2 regions of the Thalassospira sp. A3_1 genome follow, and region 1 is predicted to be linked to the other one. Evidence: riboswitches for the same ligand, from Rfam matches in the RefSeq annotation. Region 1 holds a riboswitch; the other holds the start of a gene.
The links. A riboswitch is a leader RNA that binds a small molecule or an ion and turns the genes downstream of it on or off. The one in region 1 is predicted to bind glycine.
Positions count from the first base shown of each region.

Region 2: it holds a riboswitch for glycine, as region 1 does, so the genes downstream of both, gcvT (glycine cleavage system aminomethyltransferase GcvT) here and J7395_RS07800 (L-serine ammonia-lyase) in region 1, are expected to answer to the same signal.

Region 1 covers NZ_JAGHQQ010000002.1:169,781-180,703, reverse strand. Annotated here, with positions in the region: gene J7395_RS07835 (ABC transporter ATP-binding protein/permease) at 1-366, opposite strand, end outside; gene J7395_RS07830 (glutamate-5-semialdehyde dehydrogenase) at 673-1,959, shown strand; gene J7395_RS07825 (nicotinate-nucleotide adenylyltransferase) at 1,956-2,564, shown strand; gene rsfS (ribosome silencing factor) at 2,619-3,008, shown strand; gene rlmH (23S rRNA (pseudouridine(1915)-N(3))-methyltransferase RlmH) at 3,091-3,549, shown strand; gene J7395_RS07810 (hypothetical protein) at 3,647-4,297, shown strand; gene J7395_RS07805 (dihydrofolate reductase family protein) at 4,309-4,842, opposite strand; gene J7395_RS07800 (L-serine ammonia-lyase) at 4,994-6,409, opposite strand; glycine riboswitch at 6,480-6,605, opposite strand; glycine riboswitch at 6,609-6,708, opposite strand; gene gpmI (2,3-bisphosphoglycerate-independent phosphoglycerate mutase) at 6,983-8,575, shown strand; gene J7395_RS07790 (peptidoglycan DD-metalloendopeptidase family protein) at 8,556-9,902, shown strand; gene J7395_RS07785 (S41 family peptidase) at 9,941-10,923, shown strand, end outside.
Region 2 covers NZ_JAGHQQ010000001.1:575,155-586,077, forward strand. Annotated here, with positions in the region: gene J7395_RS02635 (protein-disulfide reductase DsbD domain-containing protein) at 1-1,384, shown strand, start outside; gene J7395_RS02640 (peroxiredoxin) at 1,556-2,038, shown strand; gene J7395_RS02645 (hypothetical protein) at 2,117-2,521, opposite strand; gene J7395_RS02650 (protein phosphatase CheZ) at 2,733-3,641, opposite strand; gene gcvPB (aminomethyl-transferring glycine dehydrogenase subunit GcvPB) at 3,847-5,343, opposite strand; gene gcvPA (aminomethyl-transferring glycine dehydrogenase subunit GcvPA) at 5,340-6,695, opposite strand; gene gcvH (glycine cleavage system protein GcvH) at 6,699-7,070, opposite strand; gene gcvT (glycine cleavage system aminomethyltransferase GcvT) at 7,236-8,348, opposite strand; glycine riboswitch at 8,406-8,508, opposite strand; glycine riboswitch at 8,512-8,635, opposite strand; gene J7395_RS02675 (hypothetical protein) at 8,872-9,456, opposite strand; gene ispH (4-hydroxy-3-methylbut-2-enyl diphosphate reductase) at 9,686-10,633, shown strand; gene J7395_RS02685 (homoserine kinase) at 10,666-10,923, shown strand, end outside.

The DNA.
Region 1 (10,923 bases):
ACCAAGGGCGGATGTCCGAATGGCGCGTTGCGCGACCTTGGCAAAAACAGCATCGCGCAATTCCCCGAAGGCCGAGGATAAAACACGCACAAGTCCGTAAGCGACGATCATCCCCACTGGCACAATGATCAGGGATGTCGTGTCCCCCCCTGCGGAGCTGGCACCGGCTTTGCCGCCGCCAAGGGCATCAACCGCGTATTTATACAGAACCGGGACATAAACGTTGGCGATCTTCGCCCCGACCAGAAACAGCAGGGCGATCACCACACGGGTCTTGAGCTCGAACTCGCCACGCGGCCACAGATACGGCAGAAAAGTTTTAACAACACCAAATTCAGCGCGGGCTGATGGCTGGTTATCACCCATATTTTTCACGTTCTTATCCCCTGGTGGGCATGATGTGGCGTGTCCGACACAGCCCCGACTTTCTGATTGACGTCCCGCTTTCCCAAAACAACAGATGGCCCGTAATCAATGATTTGGCAAGCAAGCCGGACAAGAAAGCGTGTCTTGCCGTCTACGGGATAGTTCGCAAAACATTGATTTATCGACGCTAGACGATTGCAGTTGCGCGGTCAGAGGGATATTTTGTCAAATTGTCGATAAAATTGCGATAAGCCCGCCCCGGCAATTCCGGCCCGCGGGACATCTTCAAGGAACGGAACCAGGACCATGACGGCACTTGCCAGCATCGAAAACCAGAACATCGCGGCATTAATGCGCGACATGGGCATCAATGCCCGTGAAGCTTCGCTGAAACTGGCACAGGTCCCGTCCGAACCAAAAACCGATGCCCTTAAATCGGCCGCACGCAAATTGCGCGAAAATGCCGATGTCATTCTGGCCGCCAATGCACGCGACATGGAAGCAGGTCGCGCCAAGGGTCTGACGCCCGCACTGCTGGACCGCCTCGCGCTTGATCCCACGCGCATCGAAAGCATGGCAGCCGGTGTCGAGGCGGTTGCGGACCTTGCCGACCCGGTTGGCCGCGAACTGGCCCGCTGGAGCCCGGAGCGCAACGGGCTTGATATCGCACGCGTATCGGTACCGCTTGGCGTGATCGGTATCATTTATGAAAGCCGCCCGAATGTGACCGCCGATGCCGGTGCCATGTGCATTAAATCGGGCAATGCCGCGATCCTGCGCGGCGGTTCGGAAAGCTTCCATTCATCACGTGCGATATTCGATTGCATGCTTGCCGGTATTCTCGATGCCGGTTTGCCTGAACATGCGCTTCAGATGATCCCGGTTACGGATCGCGTCGCGGTTGGCGAGATGCTGAAACTGTCCGATTATATTGATGTCATCGTCCCGCGCGGTGGCAAATCGCTAATTTCTCGGATAACCGATGAAAGCCGCATTCCGTTGTTCAAGCATCTGGAAGGGCTTTGCCATACCTATATCCATGCCAGTGCGGATGTCACCAAAGTCGTTGATATCGTGGTGAATGCCAAAATGCGTCGGACCGGCATTTGCGGCGCGACCGAAACCATCCTGATCGATCAGGCGGTTGCCGATAATCTGTTGCCGAAAATTGCCACCGCCCTTGCCGACAAGGGTTGCGAATTGCGCGGCGATGCCCTCGCGCAGAAGGTGGATGCGCGCATCCTGCCTGCAACGGACGAGGATTGGGTCACCGAATATCTTGATGCGATTGTGTCGATCAAGGTCATCAACGGAGTCAATGAGGCAGTCAGCCATATCAACACATATGGATCGCACCATACCGATGCGATTCTGGCCGAGGATGCCGATGCGACCGCGACTTTCCTGAACGGTGTTGATTCCGGCATCGTGATCGTCAACGCATCGACCCAGTTTGCCGATGGCGGCGAATTTGGCATGGGGGCGGAAATCGGCATTTCGACGGGCAAGCTGCATGCACGCGGTCCGGTCGGAGTCGAACAGCTGACCAGCTATAAATACATCGTGCGCGGCACCGGCCAGACCCGCCCATGAGCTTTTCTACGCCCAGAAGCCATAGTGCCCCGCCCCGCGTCGGATTGCTGGGCGGGTCCTTTAATCCGGCACATGAAGGGCACTTGCATATATCGCTTGAAGCGTTGAAAAGCCTGCGTCTTGATGCGGTCTGGTGGCTGGTGTCACCGCAAAACCCGCTAAAGCCGACGCAGGGCATGGCAGACCTTGCCGACCGGTTCGATTCGGCATTGATGATGGCAAAGCATCCCCGCATTGTTGTTTCTGCAATTGAATCAGAACTTGGAACCCGCTATACGGCCGACACTCTCGCAGCCTTGCAGCGTCGTTTTACCCGAACGCGGTTCGTATGGCTGATGGGGGCGGACAATCTGGCCCAGTTTCATAAATGGAAATGGTGGGACAGGTTGATTTTGCGCGCTCCCATTGCGGTCCTTGACCGTGAGGGGTATTCTAACAAGGCATTGTCCGGGACGGCGGCCAAGCGTATGGAACGCTGGCGCATCCCATCGGACAGGGCGGGTTTGCTGGCCGATCTCGATGTTCCGGCCTGGGTTTACCTGCCAATAAAGCGCCATCCGGCCTCTTCGACCGCAATCCGCGCCGAAGGCAGATGGCAGGTTTGACCGGCGGGAATTTCCCGAATCCGAATTGGATCGGGATTTCTCGCGTAAATTGAGGTGGCGACCATAGGTACCGCAAAAAAGACTCTGACCCCGGGCGAGCTCCTTGCCCTTATCCAGAGCACGCTCGAAGACGACAAGGCCGAAGACCTTGTCACCATTGATCTGACCGATAAAACCTCCCTTGCCGATCATATGATCATTGCAACCGGCTCGTCCTCTCGCAGGGTCGCGTCAATGGCAGAACATATTGTCGAAAAGCTGAAAGATGCTGGCCAGGGCCGTGCAATGGCCGAAGGCAAGGAACAGGGTGACTGGGTTCTGGTTGATGCCGGCGATGTCATCGTTCACCTGTTCCGTCCGGAAGTTCGCGCTTTTTACAACATCGAACAGATGTGGGGCGTTGAAAACCCGGCGCTTAAACAGCAGGCGGCGCGGCTGTATTAATACAGTCCGCCCCGGTTTGCCCTGACCACCGCGGGGATCGGCTATCGGTGGTCCCCATGCGGACCAAAGCCGGATCGGAAAGATGCAAATTACCCTTGCTGCAGTGGGCCGGATGAAGAACGGCCCCGAAAAAGATCTTTTTGACCATTACGCGGCGCGCCTGCGCTGGCCCTTTGTCGTGCGGGAAGTCGAAGAAAAGAAAAAGCTTCCGCCCAATCAGCTCAAAGACCGCGAGGCGGAGCTTTTGCTGGGCGTCATTCCCGATAATGCCTTTCTGATCGCACTTGACGAGCGCGGGCACGAATACGGTTCCATCGATTTTGCAGCAAAACTTGAAGGCTGGATTGATCAATATGCCGGAAATATCGCCTTTGCCATTGGTGGGGCCGATGGGCATGGGGACGCCATCAAATCACGCGCCAATACGCTCTGGTCACTTGGCAAGGCGACATGGCCCCATATGCTGGTGCGCGCCCTGATTGCCGAACAGCTTTTCCGCGCCCACGCGATCCAGACCAATCATCCCTATCACCGGGAATAATCCGCCAAACCACCTACTCACAAGCACAGGTTTAAAGTCACCCCGAAAGCACTATCCTGAGAAATCAGACAAATTCAAGCTTCGGGGGAAGATTTTGATGCAAACAAAAATCACACGAGTATTGCTAGCTCTGACTTTGGTATCATCATTAGCTGCATGTGCAAGCAGTAAATTTGATTACTTCGAACCAAATCAGCCAAACCAATTTTCCACAGAAACAACAATATCAAGGGACTTTAACTCTGTTTGGGACGGATACGTAGCGTCACTATCCGAGAGTTTCTTTGTAATAAACAATATCTCCAAAGAAAGCCGCCTTATAAACGTGTCTTTTTCTGCGAGCCCCCCTCAAGAATACATTAACTGTGGACGAACTAAACTCACATCCAGCCACCCAGCAAAAGGCACGGAAACGTTCAACTACGAGGTAGCCGCGGATTCCAACACTTGGTATGGAGTAGACGGGACCAATCATGTCATTGAGCGAAAAAGAGATACGACCTTAAACGGCAGGGCGAATATTTACATCGCACCAACAGAAAATGGTGTAACCCTTGTTCGAGCAAATGCAAGATATGTCTTGGACATATCGGTTGTTGAGAACGGCTTAACACTCAATCACCATACCTCAATTAATCACAGCATAACCTTCGCAACCAAGGAGACCGGAACCTCTAATGATGGCGTAAAGTGTTACAGCAAGGGAAAGCTGGAACAAGATTTGCTCGAATTAGCTCGTAAACTTTAGCTACCAGTCGCTTAACGCAAATCATACTGCATGCGCACGACACCGGACTTATAGCTTTGTGACGCAATCAGTTTCGGTGTTGTGCCCGCAGCATCCCGGCCAAACAGCCGGATGCCATCGCCCAGAATTTCCGGAATGATGAACATTTCAAGCTGATCGACAAGACCGCCAAACAGAAACTGGGTCACGACACTGGCCCCGCCGACGATCCAGACATCGCCGGTATCCGATCTGTCATCGCGAAGCAGTCTTGCCAGTTCGACAAGACTGCCGCCATAGGCCTCTGTATTGGCCGGACGTTTATCGGGTAAATCGCGCGATGTCAGAACAATCGTGCGGCGATCCTCATAAGGCCATTCACCAAATTCCATCACCTGATCAAAGGTTTTTCGCCCAATGATCAGTGTTCCCACGGTGCCCAGAAAGCCCTCAAAATCGAACTCGGCCGGATCGAAATCATCGAGCCAGTCAACCGCACCATTGGTGCGCGCGATATAGCCATCCAGACTGACCGCAATATAGATGCGGAACAGTTTCTTTTTCATGCTTTGCCCAACCTGTTCGGGGTCTTTGCCCCGTTATCAATTACTTGAGCATATCAGAATACAGATCCAAGGTGGCAAGAATCGGGCCGGACGAAAAACACCTCCAAAACAATGGTTTCGGAGGTGTGTGAGGGTCATTTCGACAGGCAAATCAGCATTCAACGACGTTGACATTAACCGCAAGCCCGCCCTGGCTGGTTTCCTTGTATTTGCTTTGCATGTCGATACCGGTCTGGCGCATGGTTTCGATCACCTTGTCGAGTGACACTGTATGCTGACCATCACCGCGCATCGCCAGACGGGCGGCATTGATCGCCTTGACCGCCCCCATGGTGTTGCGTTCGATGCAAGGCACCTGCACCAGACCGCCAATCGGATCACAGGTCAGGCCAAGGTTATGTTCCATACCAATCTCGGCGGCGTTTTCAACCTGTTCTGGCGTGCCGCCCATAACCGCACAAAGGGCACCGGCTGCCATCGAACAGGCGACACCAACCTCACCCTGACAACCGACTTCGGCAGCCGATATCGAGGCGCGTTTTTTATAAATCGAACCAATGGCCGCCGCGGTTAACAGGAATTCGCGTATTTTTCCCTGTGTGACATTGGCCCCGAACCGTTCGTAATAGCGCAGCACGGCGGGAATGACGCCTGCTGCCCCGTTGGTCGGCGCCGTAACCACGCGCGAACCCGCAGCATTTTCTTCGTTCACCGCAAGGGCATAAAGATTGACCCAGTCGATCACGGTCAACGGATCCTTAAGCCCCGCTTCGGGCCGTTCGGTCAGTTCAAGGTAAAGTTTACGCGCGCGCCGTTTGACATTCAGCCCGCCGGGCAGGATGCCATCCGACTTGCAGCCCCGTTCGATGCAATCCATCATCGCGCGATGCACGCGATCAACGAATTCCTCGGTCTCGGCGGGTTCGCGCCAGCTTTTTTCATTTTCGGCCATGACTTCGGCAATAGACAGCTTTTCCTGTTTGCAGATCGCCATCAATTCGTCGGCCGAGGAAAAAGGATAAGGCAGCGTTATGTTGTCGCCGGAATATTCCGCCCCACGATCATCTCCCGAGACGATAAATCCACCTCCGACCGAGAAATATTCCTGTTTGTGCAAAACAACACCATCATGGTCGAAGGCGGTGATCCGCATACCATTGGGATGTTCGGGCAGGCTTTCGGCCATGTGAAACACAAGATTGGTATCGCGGTTAAAGGAAACCGGATGGCGACCGTAAAGCTGTAATTCGCGGTCCCGGTCAATCGCATCCATCGTCGGTGCGATCCGGTCGGGATCAACAGAACGCGGCCGTTCCCCCGAAAGCCCCATGATCACCGCGGTATCGGTGGCGTGCCCTTTGCCGGTCAGGGCAAGTGATCCGTAAAGATCAACAATTACCGAGCCGATTTTTTCCAAAATGTTCCGGGCTTCGAGTTCCAGACAGAACCGATAGCCTGCCCGCATCGGACCGACGGTATGCGAACTCGATGGCCCGATCCCAATGGTATAAAGATCGACAACGGAAAGGTTAACGTCTTGCGGACGTTGTTTGTTTTCTTCGGTCAAAAGGGCCTCCCACGGCTCTTTGTCATGCGGAAAAATGCCGCACGACGTTATAGAACCGGTGTCTTGCCCCCTCTGTCCCTTGACCTGAGATTGTGCGCCCTGCCACCAAAAACAACCGCCTTTGACAACATGGCTTCATCCTTCGGTGGAAATATGGTGCCGGGCGTTGGCCCCGTACCGCTTTCTCTCTCCAGAGCCTCAATCCGCAACGGTCCATCTGCCTGAGAGTTTTCGGGGCTATTGCTCCTTCGGCGCCGATCTGATCACGGGATCAAAGCGGGCTCTCCCATCGCGGTTATTCGAGGTATCACCGTTGCATGCCAGATTACAGGCAGGTGGCAAGCCTTGTCAAAAAGCAGCTTTGCAACCGCACAAAAAATACCCGGCCGGAAGGCTGTTCAATGCTTCCATTCATGATAGATTGCGCGTTGAAAATGCTATGATTGGCAGCGTCTGATGGCGGACCCACCGCGCCCGACGTCATTGTACGGATGGTGAAATTACCGGAAAATAACCATCTTTACCGGTAATTCAGCCTTTTACCTTATTTCGTGTACCTTACTTCGTGGGATTATGATTGTGACTGTATCAAATACCGTAAAGCGCCCGCGTCCGGTGGTGCTGTGCATTCTGGATGGCTGGGGTTATCGCGAGGAAAGCAAGGACAATGCGGTTGCATTGGCCAATACCCCTGTTTGGGACGCGCTTTATGCCAATAATCCGACAGGCTTTTTAAAGGCTTGCGGTCTGGATGTCGGCCTGCCCGAAGGGCAGATGGGCAATTCGGAAGTCGGCCATATGAATCTGGGTGCCGGTCGGGTTGTGATGCAGGAACTGCCGAAAATTGATGACGCGGTCAAAACCGGTTTGATTGCCGAAACCGACACGGTCAAAAAAGTCATCGCCAAGCTTAAAGAAAGTGGTGGTATTTGTCATATCGCAGGGCTTCTGTCCGAAGGTGGGGTGCATTCCCATCAGGCCCATATGGCAGCCCTTGCCAAAATCATCGCATCAGCAGGTGTGCCGGTAAAAATCCATGCCTATCTGGATGGCCGCGATACCGCGCCCAAAAGTGCAGCCAAATTCCTTGAAAAATTCCACTCCCTGATTGGCGATGCCAATGTTGAAATCGTGACCGTCACCGGGCGTTATTACGCGATGGATCGCGACAACCGCTGGGAACGTGTCAGCCAAGCCTACTTCACGATGGTGCAGGGCAAGAATTACGCCGATGGCCGCACCGCCGAAAGTGCCGAAGCCGCGATCAAGGCGGCCTATGATGCCGATACCACGGATGAATTCGTTCTGCCGACCGTAATTGGCGATTATGACGGCATGAAAGATGGCGACGGGCTTTTGATGACCAATTTCCGCGCCGACCGCGCACGCGAAATTCTGGCCGCCATTTGCGCACCGGACTTTGACGGCTTTGACCGTGGCACCCCGATCAAATTCGCCGTACAGGCCGGCATGGTCGAATATTCGTCCGACCATGCGAAATATATGGATGCGATCTATCCGCCGCAGGTGTTGCCAAATATCTTTGGCGAAGTTGTTTCCAGGGCGGGCATGAAACAGTTGCGCATTGCGGAAACCGAAAAATATCCGCATGTATCCTTCTTCTTTAACGGCGGCGAAGAACAGGTTTTCGAAGGCGAAGACCGTATTCTAGTCCCCTCGCCCAAGGTTGCGACCTATGATCTCCAGCCCGAAATGTCGGCCCCGGAAGTAACCGAAAAGCTGGTGGCTGCTATCAGGGCAGAAACCTATGACGCGATCATTCTGAACTTTGCCAATCCCGACATGGTCGGCCATAGCGGCATTCTTTCAGCCGCCATGAAAGCCGCTGAAGCAGTTGATACCTGCCTTGGGCAGGTTGTTGATGCGGTTAAATCAGTGGGCGGTGTGATGTTCGTTACCGCTGATCACGGTAATTGTGAGATGATGGTCGATCCGGAAACCGGTGAACCGCACACCGCACATACGCTTAATCTGGTGCCGACCATTCTGGTAAACGGGCCAGAAGGTGTCACACTGGAAAATGGCCGCCTTGCCGACGTGGCGCCAACGTTGCTTCAGCTTCTCGGCCTGCCGCAGCCCAAGGAAATGACCGGCAAACCGTTGATCAAGGGCTTGAAAGGGAATGATGCGCTTCTTGCGAGCTGATCTGCGTTCCAAGACCGCCCTGCCTGCGCTGGCTGTGCTTGCAGCCATGATTGCGGGCGGGGCTGCGCCCTCTTTTGCGCAGTCGCTGCGCAAGGTCGACAGCCAGCTTGATAAACTTGAAAGCCAGTTGTCCGAACAACAGAAACAGGAAGAATTCCTGTCACGCAAATCGCGAGAGCTCTGGACCGAGGAACAGGCGCTTCAATCCGAAGCCATTTCGGTTGCCAGACGTGCCCAACGCCTTGAGACAAAGCTGACCGAGCTTGAAGACCAGCTTGCCGAACTTGAAATCCGCGAAAAGCGCGCCGCCACCAGCCTTGAAGACAAAGCCGGGCAATATGCCCGCATCCTGATGGCCCTGCAGCGGCTGTCGACCACTCCGCCAGAAGCCGTGATCGCCCTTCCGACCAGCCCCCAGGATACGTTGCGCTCCGCGATCCTTCTGAAGGCCGCCTTGCCCGGCGTCGAACAGCATGCTCGTGATCTGCGGGCCGAACTTGAAAAAATCGGCACCCTTCGCGAAGACATCCGCACGCGCAGCAGCGAAATGGCATCCGCCACCGAAGAATTACAGGCAGAACGCCAGTCATTGGCCGCCCTGCTTAACGAAAAGCGCAAACTGCGTTCGGAAACCGAGGCCGAGGCCAAAATGGCATCGCGCGCCGTCAATGAACTGGCGACCGAGGCAAAATCACTGGGCGATCTTCTGGAAAGCCTGAAAAAGCGGGCAGAAGGCGTTCCCGAACCCCGCATGAAACCGGAACGCCAGATTGCCAAACGTGAAGAGCCCAAACCTGCCCCGCCCCCATCGACCATTGCCAGAAACGAACCACCCGCCCCACCTGCCGAAAAGACGGCCCCGGCAAGCAAACCGTCAACCGCCCCCGATGAAGAAATGGCCGTTGGCAGTTCGATCACGCAGGCACACGGACAATTGCGTATGCCTGCAAGCGGGAAGGTCGTTACACTGTTTGGCGAACGGTCCCGCGGACCGGACGGGTTGGCGGTTACACATTCCAAAGGGATCGAGATCGATACGCGCCCAAACGCGCAAGTCGTATCCCCCTTTGACGGCAAAGTTGTATTCGCCGGGCCGTTCCGTGGCTATGGCCGCCTCTTGATTATCGAACACGGCGAAGGATACCATAGTCTTATCGCCGGTTTTGATCGGCTCGACAGTGTGGTAGGACAGTATTTGTTGGCGGGCGAACCTGTTGGAATAATGGGTGAAATATCGCCTAAACTCTATCTGGAGATGCGCCATGACGGCGAAGCGGTCAATCCGCTTCCCTGGCTGGCCTCGAAAAACGGCAAGGTAAGTGGATGAAAACCTCTCGATTGGCAGTATTCGCACTCGCTACCGGCATGACCTTGGGCCTTGCTTCGCCCGCGCTGGCGCAATCTTCACCAACAACTTCGGCCGAAACCTATCGGCTGCTGAACCTGTTTGGCGATGTGTTTGAACAGGTGAAATCGAAATATGTCGAGGAAGTCGATGACAAGCAGCTTATCGAAGCTGCTATCAACGGCATGCTCACATCGCTTGATCCGCATTCCTCATATCTGAATATGGATAATTTCGAGGAAATGCAGGTTGATACCCGCGGCGAGTTTGGCGGGCTTGGCATCGAAGTCACCATGGAAGAGGGCTTTGTCAAAGTCATTTCCCCGATTTATGACACGCCAGCCGAAAAAGCCGGTTTGCAGCCGGGCGATTACATCACCCATATCGACGGCACACCGATCCGGGGCCTTGGCCTGAACGAGGCAGTCGAGATGATGCGCGGCAAGGTCAATACCGATATCCGCCTGACCATCATGCGCAAGGGCGAAGCCGCACCGTTTGACGTGACGCTGACCCGGGCCGTGATCAAAATCCAGTCGGTCCGCTCCGAAGCAAAAGACGATGTCGGATATATCCGCATCACCAAATTCAACGAACAGACCTATAGCGGCCTGCAACGTGCGATCACCGATATGCGCGATCAGATCGGCCCGGAAATGAAGGGCCTCGTGATTGATCTGCGCAACAATCCGGGTGGATTGCTTGATCAGGCGATTTCGGTTTCGGACGCGTTCCTGGACAAGGGTGAAATCGTATCAACCCGTCCGCGCGATACCGAAAACACCGAACGTTACAACGCCCGTCCAGGTGATCTTGCCGACGGGCTTCCGATGATTGTACTGGTCAATGATGGTTCGGCATCCGCATCGGAAATCGTTGCCGGTGCCCTTCAGGATCACCGCCGGGCGGTCATCATGGGAACGCGCAGCTTTGGCAAGGGATCGGTTCAGACCATCCTGCCGATGCCGGGCAACGTGGCACTTCGCCTGACCACAGCGCGCTA
Region 2 (10,923 bases), on a different contig from region 1:
GATCGTCACCGTCATTGCCGGCCCCCTTGCCATCGAACAGGACCGCCAGATCGCCGCTTCCCCGTCTGGTTCTGCCACCAGCAGCAGCAACACCGTTTCCGGCACCAGCATCGCCGCCACCAGCCTGTGGCTGATCGGCGCGCTGGCCCTTCTGGGCGGCTTCATCCTTAATTTCATGCCCTGCGTCCTGCCGGTCCTCTCGATCAAGGTCATGTCGGCGATGAAGGCCCAGGGTGCCGAGCGTGCTAGCACCCGGCGCGGCTTCCTTGCCAGTGCGGCGGGCATCATCACCTCTTTCTGGCTGATCGCGGCCGTTCTGATCGGCATCAAGCTTGCGGGGGGTACGATTGGCTGGGGCATCCAGTTCCAGCAACCGCTGTTCCTGACCGTGATGACCATCATCGTCGCCCTGTTTGCCTTCAATATGTGGGGCCTGTTTGAAATCAACGGCCCGGCCGAACTCGGCAATGCCGCCAATGATGCCATCACCACGCGCGAACAATCCGGAAGCCACCTTGGCGGTCATTTCCTGACCGGCATGTTCGCCACCCTGCTGGCAACCCCGTGTTCGGCCCCGTTCCTTGGCACGGCGGTCGGTTTCGCGCTGGCCGGAAGCAGCTTCGACATTTTCTGGATATTCACCCTGCTGGGCATCGGGCTTGCCATTCCTTATCTCGCGATTGCCGCCCGGCCCGAAATCGCCCGACTTCTGCCTAAGCCCGGTCGCTGGATGGGCTTTGTCAAAGGGGTTCTGGGCGTGGCCCTTGCCGGGACCGCCATCTGGCTGCTGTCGGTTCTGGCGGTTCAGATCGGCATGGGCGGGGCGATTGCGGTTGGTGTGGCCCTTGTGATCGCGGGCATCCTGCTGTTTGCCCGCCACCGCACGACGGTGCAGAAACGCAAATTTTCTTTTACAGCACTTGCCACCCTTGGCGTGCTGGCCGCCCTGTTTGCACCGGGCTTTTCCAAGGCCCCGGTTCGCGAAACGGGGGGCGCTGAAACCGTCACCGGCAAACTCCCGTGGCAGCCCTTCGCCCCGGATGAAATCGCCCGCCACGTTGCCGATGGCAAAACCGTTCTGGTCGATATCACCGCCGAATGGTGTGTCAGTTGTCAGGTCAACAAGAAGCTGGTCCTTGAAACCGACGAGATCACCGCGGCCCTGTCTGCCGATGATGTCATTGTGATGCAGGGCGACTGGACCCGTCCCGACCCGGTGATTGCAGGCTATCTTGCCGGCTATGGCCGTTATGGCATTCCGTTTAACGCCGTGTTTGGCCCGAACGCCGAAAAAGGCATCCTGCTTTCGGAACTTCTCAGCAAAAAAGAAGTTATTGCTGCACTGGCCGATGCAAGCGGCCGGGCCGATCTTGTCAAAAACTGATCCGGTCCATGTCTTTGCGTATCGCGGCCAGCATGCAGGAACCGATGACAAAGATTTGAAACCATCGCAACATCACCGGATATGATTGAAGATCAACCCGTTTTGCTGTTTGATGGCCCTATCCCAGAACAAGGGCGGCAATAAAGCCACCCGCATGACGGAGAAAACCCCATGACCATCGAAATCGGCAGCACCCTTCCCGAAGTCACCCTTTTCCGCGCAACGGCTGACGGCCCCGAAGCCGTCAACACCAAGGAATTTTTCGCCGGTCGCAAGGTCGTCGTCTTTGCCGTGCCGGGTGCCTTCACCCCTACCTGCTCGGCCAAGCATCTGCCGGGCTTCGTTGCCAATGCCGATGCCATCAAGGCAAAGGGCGTTGATGAAATCGTCTGCCTGGCATCGAACGACGCCTTTGTTCTGCGCGCATGGGCCAAGGCGGAAAATGCCGGTGACAACATCACCATGTTGTCCGATGGCGATCTCGCCTTCGTCAGCAAGACCGGTCTTGAACTGGACCTGACCGGTCGCGGTCTTGGCAAACGCGCCAACCGTTTTGCGATGATTGTCGATGATGGCAAGGTTACCGATCTTGCGGTCGAAGAACCCGGTGCCTTTGACGTGTCGAGTGCCGAAACCGTTCTGGGCAAACTCTGATCGGTTCACCCGAACCCCACGGCCTGAAAACAGAAAAGCTCCGCATCACTGCGGAGCTTTTCCTATATCTGTAGACGCTTAACGCGGCAAAAGGATCGGAATCGGGTCCGACTTGCTGTCAAAATCGCATTCAAAAGTCGGATTGGTGTGTTTGGCAATGAAATGCACCACACCTTCCCTGAAGTCCTCCTTGATCGGGGACCAACTCATGAATACGCCGCCCCGGTTGTCATATTCGCGAATATCGCGGTCCCGGAAAAGTTCACGGAAACTGTGACCAAGATCCTCGGTCGCCCCGGCAACCAGCCACGACGGCTTCAAACCGCCATGCCAAAGCAGATAAACACCCCCGACATTGTCGAGTTTGAGTTCGCTGAAATCATCAATCATGAACAGACGATAATATTCGCCGCGCGGGCTTTTCCGCCATTTGATATCTTGTGCCTTTGGCTGGCGCATACCGCCAAGCGACCAGAATCCCATTTCATCCTCCAAGCGTGCATGAATGCGCGCAACTGCCCGTCACACGCATCCCAACACAAGCTTTTGTTTTTATGAACAATACGATATCGGGAAACTGTAAACTTTTGGTTGACTGATTACAGGTCGCGATTTCGCAAGATCTTGTTCTGGCGCAAGACTCACTCCGGGTTTCAACCTGGAATATAATATCCTGTCGAACATTTTGGAATAGTCAGTCAAACAATTTGTCGATGTCGTCCTGGCTGATTCCCTCGCCTTCAAGCTGCGGACCATTCAGAAGATCGTCATCTTCATTTCTTGGCGTTCCGTCATCATCATCGGGAACCGGCAGGTCGCTAAAGGCATCCTCGCCCCAGATCAGGATCATGTTGTGAACCCGTTCCTCAACGAATTCAAGGGTGCGAACCACCTTGTTGATGCGCTGCCCGGTGATGTCCTGGAAGTTACAGGACTCGAAAACCTTGGTGACCAGAAACGCGATCTGTTCGACATGGTCGGCGACAAAGTCGTTCGGCGCCGCATTTTTAAGCGTCATCGCCAGATCATCGATCTGTTCGGCGGATTCAAGGATCGTATGCGTTGCCATTTCCGTATCCTTGATGATCGCATCAAGTTCGGTGGTCGCATTGACCAGACGGTCATCCTCCGCCTTCGGATGGCGCAGCGACGCAATCTGCATCTTCGCCTTGTGAATATGCTCGTTCATTTCCTCGATCTGCTTGCGGATCAGTTCGAGGTCGTCACGGTCGGGCTCGGATGCCCCCGGACGGTTGCTGTGGGTAAAATTGCTGCTGACCGGTTCGGGCAGAACATCCGTCGCACCACCGGATGGGGCCGGGTTTTCCAGATGGGCCGCATCAACCGTGCCACCGGTACGAACCGCATCGCGAAGCTCGGCAACTTCGGATCGAAGGGCACGGATTTCATCCAGAACCGCCTGATTGATCCCCGTCGCGTCCGCCGTCGCGGCTGGCTTTGGCGCCGGTAATGCCGCACCTGCCCCCATACCGGTTTCAAGCGTCGGATCGAAAAAGGAATCCGACCAATCTTCGACCACACCACCCGAACGTTCTTTTAAACGGCGTTCTGCGGTGAAAACCTTCTGCACGCGACGTGACATGACTGACTTCAATCCTCCGGCAACGGGGTGTATTCCCCGATCCCAATTCCCCCGATCATCCGTCCCCGTGGTCCGATGATCACTTTAAAACAAGTATAAGGGTCCAGATTGCTACAAGTCCAATGGGTTTCAAGAACAACCCCTTGAAAAAGAACACCCCGGCCAACCGACCGGGGTGTGCAAAAAGGTTATGCTGCGTTGCAAATCAAGCAGATTCAGGCATCCAGCGCAGAACCGGCTTTCTTGCCGCCGCCGTTTCGTCAAGACGACGGCGCGGCGTCAGATACGGTGCATTCTTGAAGAATTCCGCATCGCCCGATTCTGCCTTGGCCACCAATGCCAGAACCGCATCGCAGAACTGGTCAATCGATTCCTTGGTTTCCGTTTCCGTCGGCTCGATCAAAAGCGCACCATGAACCACCAGCGGGAAATACATGGTCATCGGGTGGAAGCCTTCGTCGATGATCGCCTTCGCCAGATCCAGCGTCGAAACACCGGTATCTTTCAGGAAATCATCGTCAAACAGCGCTTCGTGCATGCAATAGCCGGGGAATGCCACGCTCAGCTTGTCTTTCAGACGCGCCAGCAGATAGTTGGCATTCAGCACCGCATCACCCGATGCCTGACGCAATCCGTCCGCACCGTGGCTTTTCATATAAGACAGCGCCCGAATGAACATGCCCATCTGGCCGTGGAAGCCCTTCAGACGACCGAACGGCTTTTTGCCATCCTGTTCTTCTGCGGTTTCCACCAGATGGAATTTCTCGCCCTTGCGCACGACATAGGGGATCGGTGCGAACGGGGCCAGTGCGTCGGAAAACACAACCGGACCCGAACCCGGTCCACCGCCGCCATGCGGGGTCGAAAAGGTTTTATGCAGGTTGATATGCATCGCATCAATGCCAAGATCGGCCGGGCGCACCCGTCCGACAATCGCGTTGAAGTTCGCCCCGTCGCAATAGAAATACCCACCGGCCGCATGGACCAGATCGGCAATCTTGCGAACGTCGCGCTCAAACAGCCCGCAGGTATTCGGGTTGGTCAGCATGATCCCCGCAACATCGTCGCCAAGCTTGGCTTCGAATGCCGCAAGGTCCACACGGCCATCTTCGGTGGCCGGGATCGAATCAACCGTGAAACCACATGCCGCGGCCGTTGCCGGGTTGGTCCCGTGGGCTGATTCCGGCACCAGAACACGACGACGGTTTTCACCGCGCGCATCAAGCGCCGCACGGATCGCCATCATGCCGCAAAGTTCACCCTGCGCACCCGCTGCGGGCGACATGGAAACCGCGGGCATCCCGGTCAGAACCAGCAGCCAGTGTGCGCAACTGTCAATCAGTTCAAGCGCCCCCTGAACCGTGCTTTCGGGCTGCATCGGATGCAGGTCGGCAAGACCGGGCATACGCGCAACCTTTTCGTTCAGGCGCGGGTTGTGTTTCATCGTGCACGAACCCAGCGGGAAGAAGCCGGAATCAATGCCAAAGTTTTTCTGCGACAGGCGCGTGAAATGACGCACCACCTGCGGCTCGGACAGGCCCGGAAGACCAACATCACTATCGCGATCAAGGCCACCAAGGCGTGATTTGATGCCCGCTGGCTTCGGAAGGTCAACACCGGTACGACCCGGTTCGCCCTGTTCGAAAATCAGCTTTTCCTCAAGAACCAGGCCGCGGTTACCGGTATGGGTGGTAAAGCTCATGCCAGCACCTCCTTCAATGCAGACGCAAGGTCCGCGATGTCTTCGTCGGTGTTGGTTTCGGTCGCCGCCACCAGCATGTAATGGTCCAGATCGTCACGGTTCGGATACAGGCGCGACAACGGAACGCCACCAAGGATACCCTTGGCAACCAGTGCCTCGACCACCTCGGCTGCCGGTTTGGCAAGCTTGACGGTGAACTCGTTAAAGAAGCTGTCATTGACAACTTCCGCACCCGGCACCGCATCAATCGCATCGGCGGTCTTGCAGGCGGTTTCATGGTTAAGCATTGCCACACCACGATACCCGTCTTCACCCAGAAGGCTCATATGCACCGTAAAGGCCAACGAACACAGACCGGAATTGGTGCAGATGTTCGATGTCGCCTTTTCGCGGCGGATATGCTGCTCGCGGGTCGAAAGTGTTAGAACAAAACCGCGCTTGCCGTCCTGATCGACCGTTTCACCACACAGGCGACCGGGCATCTGGCGTACCAGTTTGCTGGTCGTCGCAAACAGACCGACATATGGCCCGCCATAGTTCAGGTTGTTACCAATCGACTGGCCTTCGCCGCAGACGATATCCGCGCCAAAGCTGCCCGGTGATTTGACCGCGCCAAACGCCATCGCCTCGGTAAAGACCACGATCAGAAGCGCACCCTTGGCATGGCAGGCGTCCGCCAGCTTCGTGTGATCCTGAATACGGCCAAACACGTCCGGATACTGAACCACGACGCAGGCGGTCTGATCATCAATCAGATCATCCAGCTCGTCGGCGGTTGCCTGCTTTTCCGGGTGCCCGTCGCGACCGGCAACTTCGGTATCGCTATACTGGCAATAGGTTTCCGTGACTTCACGGTAATGCGGATGCAGACCACCCGACAGAACCGCTTTCTTGCGCCGTGTTGCACGGCACGCCATCAGAACCGCCTCCGCGCACGACGTTGCCCCGTCCCACATCGATGCGTTGGCCACATCCATGCCGGTGATCGATGCCACCTGGGTCTGGAATTCGAACAGATACTGCAACGTACCCTGTGCGATTTCCGGCTGATACGGGGTATAGGCCGTCAGGAATTCACCACGCTGGATGATGTAATCGACCGTGGCCGGAACATGGTGGCGATACGCCCCCGCACCCAGGAAGCTCGGCACGCTGGCCGTGCCCATGTTTTTGGCGGCCATTTTCGCCATGTCGCGTTCGACCTGCAATTCGCCCAGATGATGGGGCAGATCGACCGGCTCGGACAGCAACGCGCCTTCGGGCACGTCACTATATAATTCATCAACGGACTTTGCCCCGATGGTTTCAAGCATCGAGGCGCGATCCGCACTGGTTAGCGGAAGATAACGCATATCTTAAAGGCCTTCGACAAAGTCTTTATACGCAGCTTCGTCCATCAGCTCATCAAGCTGGGACTCATCGGAAAGTTCCATGCGGAAGAACCAGCCATCGCTTTCCGGGGCTTCGTTCACCAGTGCCGGATTGTCATCAAGCTCTTCGTTGGCTTCGACAACGACACCATCAAGCGGCGCATAAACGTCGCTGGCGGCCTTGACCGATTCGACAACTGCCGCATCACCATCCTTGGTCAGCTTTTTGCCAACTTCCGGCAGTTCGACATACACGATATCGCCAAGCGCCTGCTGGGCATAATCGGTGATGCCGACGGTCGCGACACCGTCTTCATATTCAACCCATTCATGTTCCTGCGAGAATTTTTTAGCCATTGTAATCGTCCCTGTAAGATCAGTTGTCTCTAAAATCTGTGGTCTGTCCGGTCTTCCCGTTTTCCGGGATGTTCCGGTTTTGCGGCTTCCCGGTTGTTCCGGTTGTTCCGCTATTTTTATCCCGGAAGGGCAACGTCGCGCCGCCCGCCCGATCCGTTCTGGCGATCAGCCGCGATAATAACGGTGCGGTGCAAACGGCAGCTCGACGATTTCCGCCGGGCGGGCCTTGCCGCGCACCATCAGATCGACTTTGGTACCCGGGGCGGCAAATTCAATTGCGACATATCCCATCGCAATCGGGCCATCCACGGTCGGGCCGAAACCACCGCTGGTGATTTCGCCAATTTCTTCACCGTCACTGTTCAGGACAGCGGTATGTTCACGCGCTGGTGCCTTGCCTTCGGGCTTGATCCCGACACGTTTGCGATCCGCCCCGTTGGCAAGCTGATCAAGGATGATGTCTGCTCCCTTGAACCCGCCTTCCTCGCGGCGGCGCTTGTTGATGATCCAGTTAAGGTCGCCTTCGACCGGGGTGGTCGTGGTATCGATATCGTTGCCATACAGGCAAAGACCGGCTTCAAGACGCAGCGAATCACGCGCGCCAAGGCCAATCGCCTCGACTTCTTCCTCCGCCAACAACTTGCGCGCCAGTTCTTCGGCGCGCTCATTCGGCACGGAAATCTCGTAACCGTCTTCGCCGGTATAGCCCGACCGGGTGACAAAGCACGCGATACCGGCAATATCGATCTCGGCAAAGCTCATGAATTTCATCTCGGCAACCGACGGTGCAAACCGTGCCAGCACGCGGGCGGCGTCCGGTCCCTGCAAGGCCATCAATGCGCGGTCGTCAATCTCGATCAGCTCCACACCGTTATCAAGATTGGCTCGCATATGGACAATGTCATCATCCTTGCACGCGGCATTGATCACCAGAAACAGGCTGTCGCCCGCATTGGTGATCATCAGATCGTCCAAAATCGTGCCATCGTCATTGGTGAATGCGGAATAACGGGTGCGGCCGGGTTTCAGGATCGCGATGTCACCGGGCACCAGCTTCTCCAGCTCGGCCACGCGATGTTCACCGGTCAGGCGAACCTGCCCCATATGCGAAACGTCAAACAGACCGGCCTTCGCACGGGTATGCAGATGTTCGCCCTTCACCCCCAGCGGATATTGCACCGGCATGTCGTAACCGGCAAACGGCACCATCTTGGCACCCAGTTCCACATGCAAATCATAAAGGGCGGTTTTCAGCAGTTCGGTTTGATGATCGGCCATCAAGGTCTCCAGACAGGCGTTGCGAAACATAGCCGACCAGTGGCCAACCACGTCCCCCTCTGTCTTGGAGCCTGAAAGAATCACAGCCGGTTTGGACACCGGTCTGCTTACATCTTCGGCGAGGCGCACATCGATTTTCAATGCCGCCTGCTTTCCAGAGTCCCATCTCCCCGCGGTCCGTTTGCCTGAGAGTTTCCGGGGTGGTTGCTCCTTCGGCGTCCGCGCAATCCCTATCGATGCAATCACGCACATCGATCAAGACCGTGGCACTCTCCCACGGGGATCATTTGGGTATGCCCCCTTATACGGATTTGAATCCGACCAGACCAGCCCCAAAAATCATATCCTTTCGACCCCACCCATTGGTATGAGGATTAAAAGCCCTTTTTTGGCCCCTCCGGCAAATGTCCATTATTTCGTATGAGGATTACCGAAAACGAACTTTTGTCCAAAAACGAAAATCCCGCCACGCGATGCGGGCGGGATTTGATTACTCACTAAAAATGAATAATAGGCCGGATTATTAATTTTTTCCGAAGCGTCGATTGTAATCGAGCTGATCGGCACTCAGCTGGAAGCCAAGGTAAATCTCGTAATCCGGACCGGCCCAGACATCGTCCAGCGGCACGTTCAGGGTCACCTGCTCGTCACGATAGCGCGCCAGGTTCAAATTGCTCGGAAAGACCATGTCGACATCAAACAGATTCTTCTGGATGAACTCGCCGGACGGGTCCTTAAGGGCTACGAAATACTGGAGTTTTGCGTTGCGCCCCTGCGCTGCCGGGCCCAGTTCGGCATTGATGATCGGGCTGATGACGACATTCAGAACCTTGTCATCAAGGTCATAGCCGCAATCGCCCAGATATCCGCCAAATTCGGCTTCAAGGATCACATCGGTCAGATCCCTGCCCTGACCGTTGAACTGCACCAGACGGGCGGTATCATTGGGCAAAAAGGCCCGCGGGCATGCCGGGACCGGCTGCTCTTCGAACGTGCCGCACGCTGCCAGGAAACCGGCAAACGACACCAAACCCAATGCACAAATACGCCGCAGTCCGTTCGCAATCGTCATCCAAGCCTCTATAGAACTGGTCAAATTCGCTGTCATGCCCGATCCGGGCACAGCCGCGCGCAGTCTATTCGCTCCGATATGGCGACACAACCCGCTTCCGTTTGAAATCAGTGCATTCACAACAATTGCCACCAATACATGCATCCACATCCATCTTTGCATGGTGTCTGTCATTGCACGTCCGGTGCTGGCGGGTTATGTAACGAAGACATTTGAATAACCGTGCCATCGCATGGCACACCTCATGAACATTCGGACCCGTATCATGTCTGACAAAGCCGACCTTCGGATCATTCTTGCCAACCCGCGCGGTTTCTGCGCCGGGGTGGATCGCGCGATCGAGATCGTCGAAAAGGCGCTGGTGAAGTACGGCGCGCCGGTCTATGTCCGCCACGAAATCGTCCACAACAAATTCGTGGTCGACCGCCTGCGCGACATGGGGGCTGTTTTTGTTGATGAACTTGATAAGGTTCCCGACGGGGTTCCGGTGATCTTTTCCGCCCACGGGGTGCCGAAATCCGTCCCCGAAACCGCCGAAAGCCGCAAGCTTGAATATCTTGATGCGACCTGCCCGCTGGTCTCCAAGGTCCATCGCGGGGCGGAACGCCACCATGCCGATGGCAAACATATCCTTCTGATCGGGCATGCCGGCCATCCCGAGGTGATCGGCACCATGGGCCAGTTGCCACCGGGCAGCATGACCCTGATCGAAACCGAGGAAGACGCCGAAAACCTGCAGGTCGAAAACCCGGAAAACCTTGCCTTCGTGACCCAGACCACCCTGTCGCTGGACGATACGGCAAGGATCATCTCGATCCTGCAAAGCCGTTTTCCCGCGATCGAGGTCCCGAAGAAAGAAGACATCTGCTATGCGACCACCAACCGCCAGCACGCGGTCAAGCTGATCGCAACCGATGCCGATGCCATTCTGGTGCTGGGCGCGCCGAACTCGTCGAACTCGAACCGTCTGGTCGAAGTCGCGAAACGCGAAGGATGCGACCGCTCGGTTCTGGTCGAACGCGCCAAGGACATCGACTGGTCCAAGCTTGACGGCATTTCGACCCTTGGCATTACCGCCGGTGCCTCCGCCCCGGAAATTCTGGTCGAGGAAGTCATTGATGCCTGTCGCGAACGTTATAACGTCACGGTCGAAACCCTGACTTTGACCAATGAAAACGTCACCTTCAAGCTGCCCCGACAGCTTGCCAGCTAACCCAGCTCTGATCCAGGAAATCCGGACATCACATGGCCGTCTATACCGACGTTTCTGACGAAGACATCGCCCGTTTTGTTGCCGAATACGATATCGGCAATGTGATTTCGTTCAAAGGCATCGCCGAGGGTGTTGAAAACACCAATTTCCTGCTTCAGACCGATCAGGCATCCTTTATCCTGACCCTGTATGAAAAGCGCGTGAACCCCGATGATCTGCCGTTCTATCTGGGCCTGATGGATCATCTGTCGGCCAAGGGGCTGAACTGCCCGACGCCGATCCACGGCAGG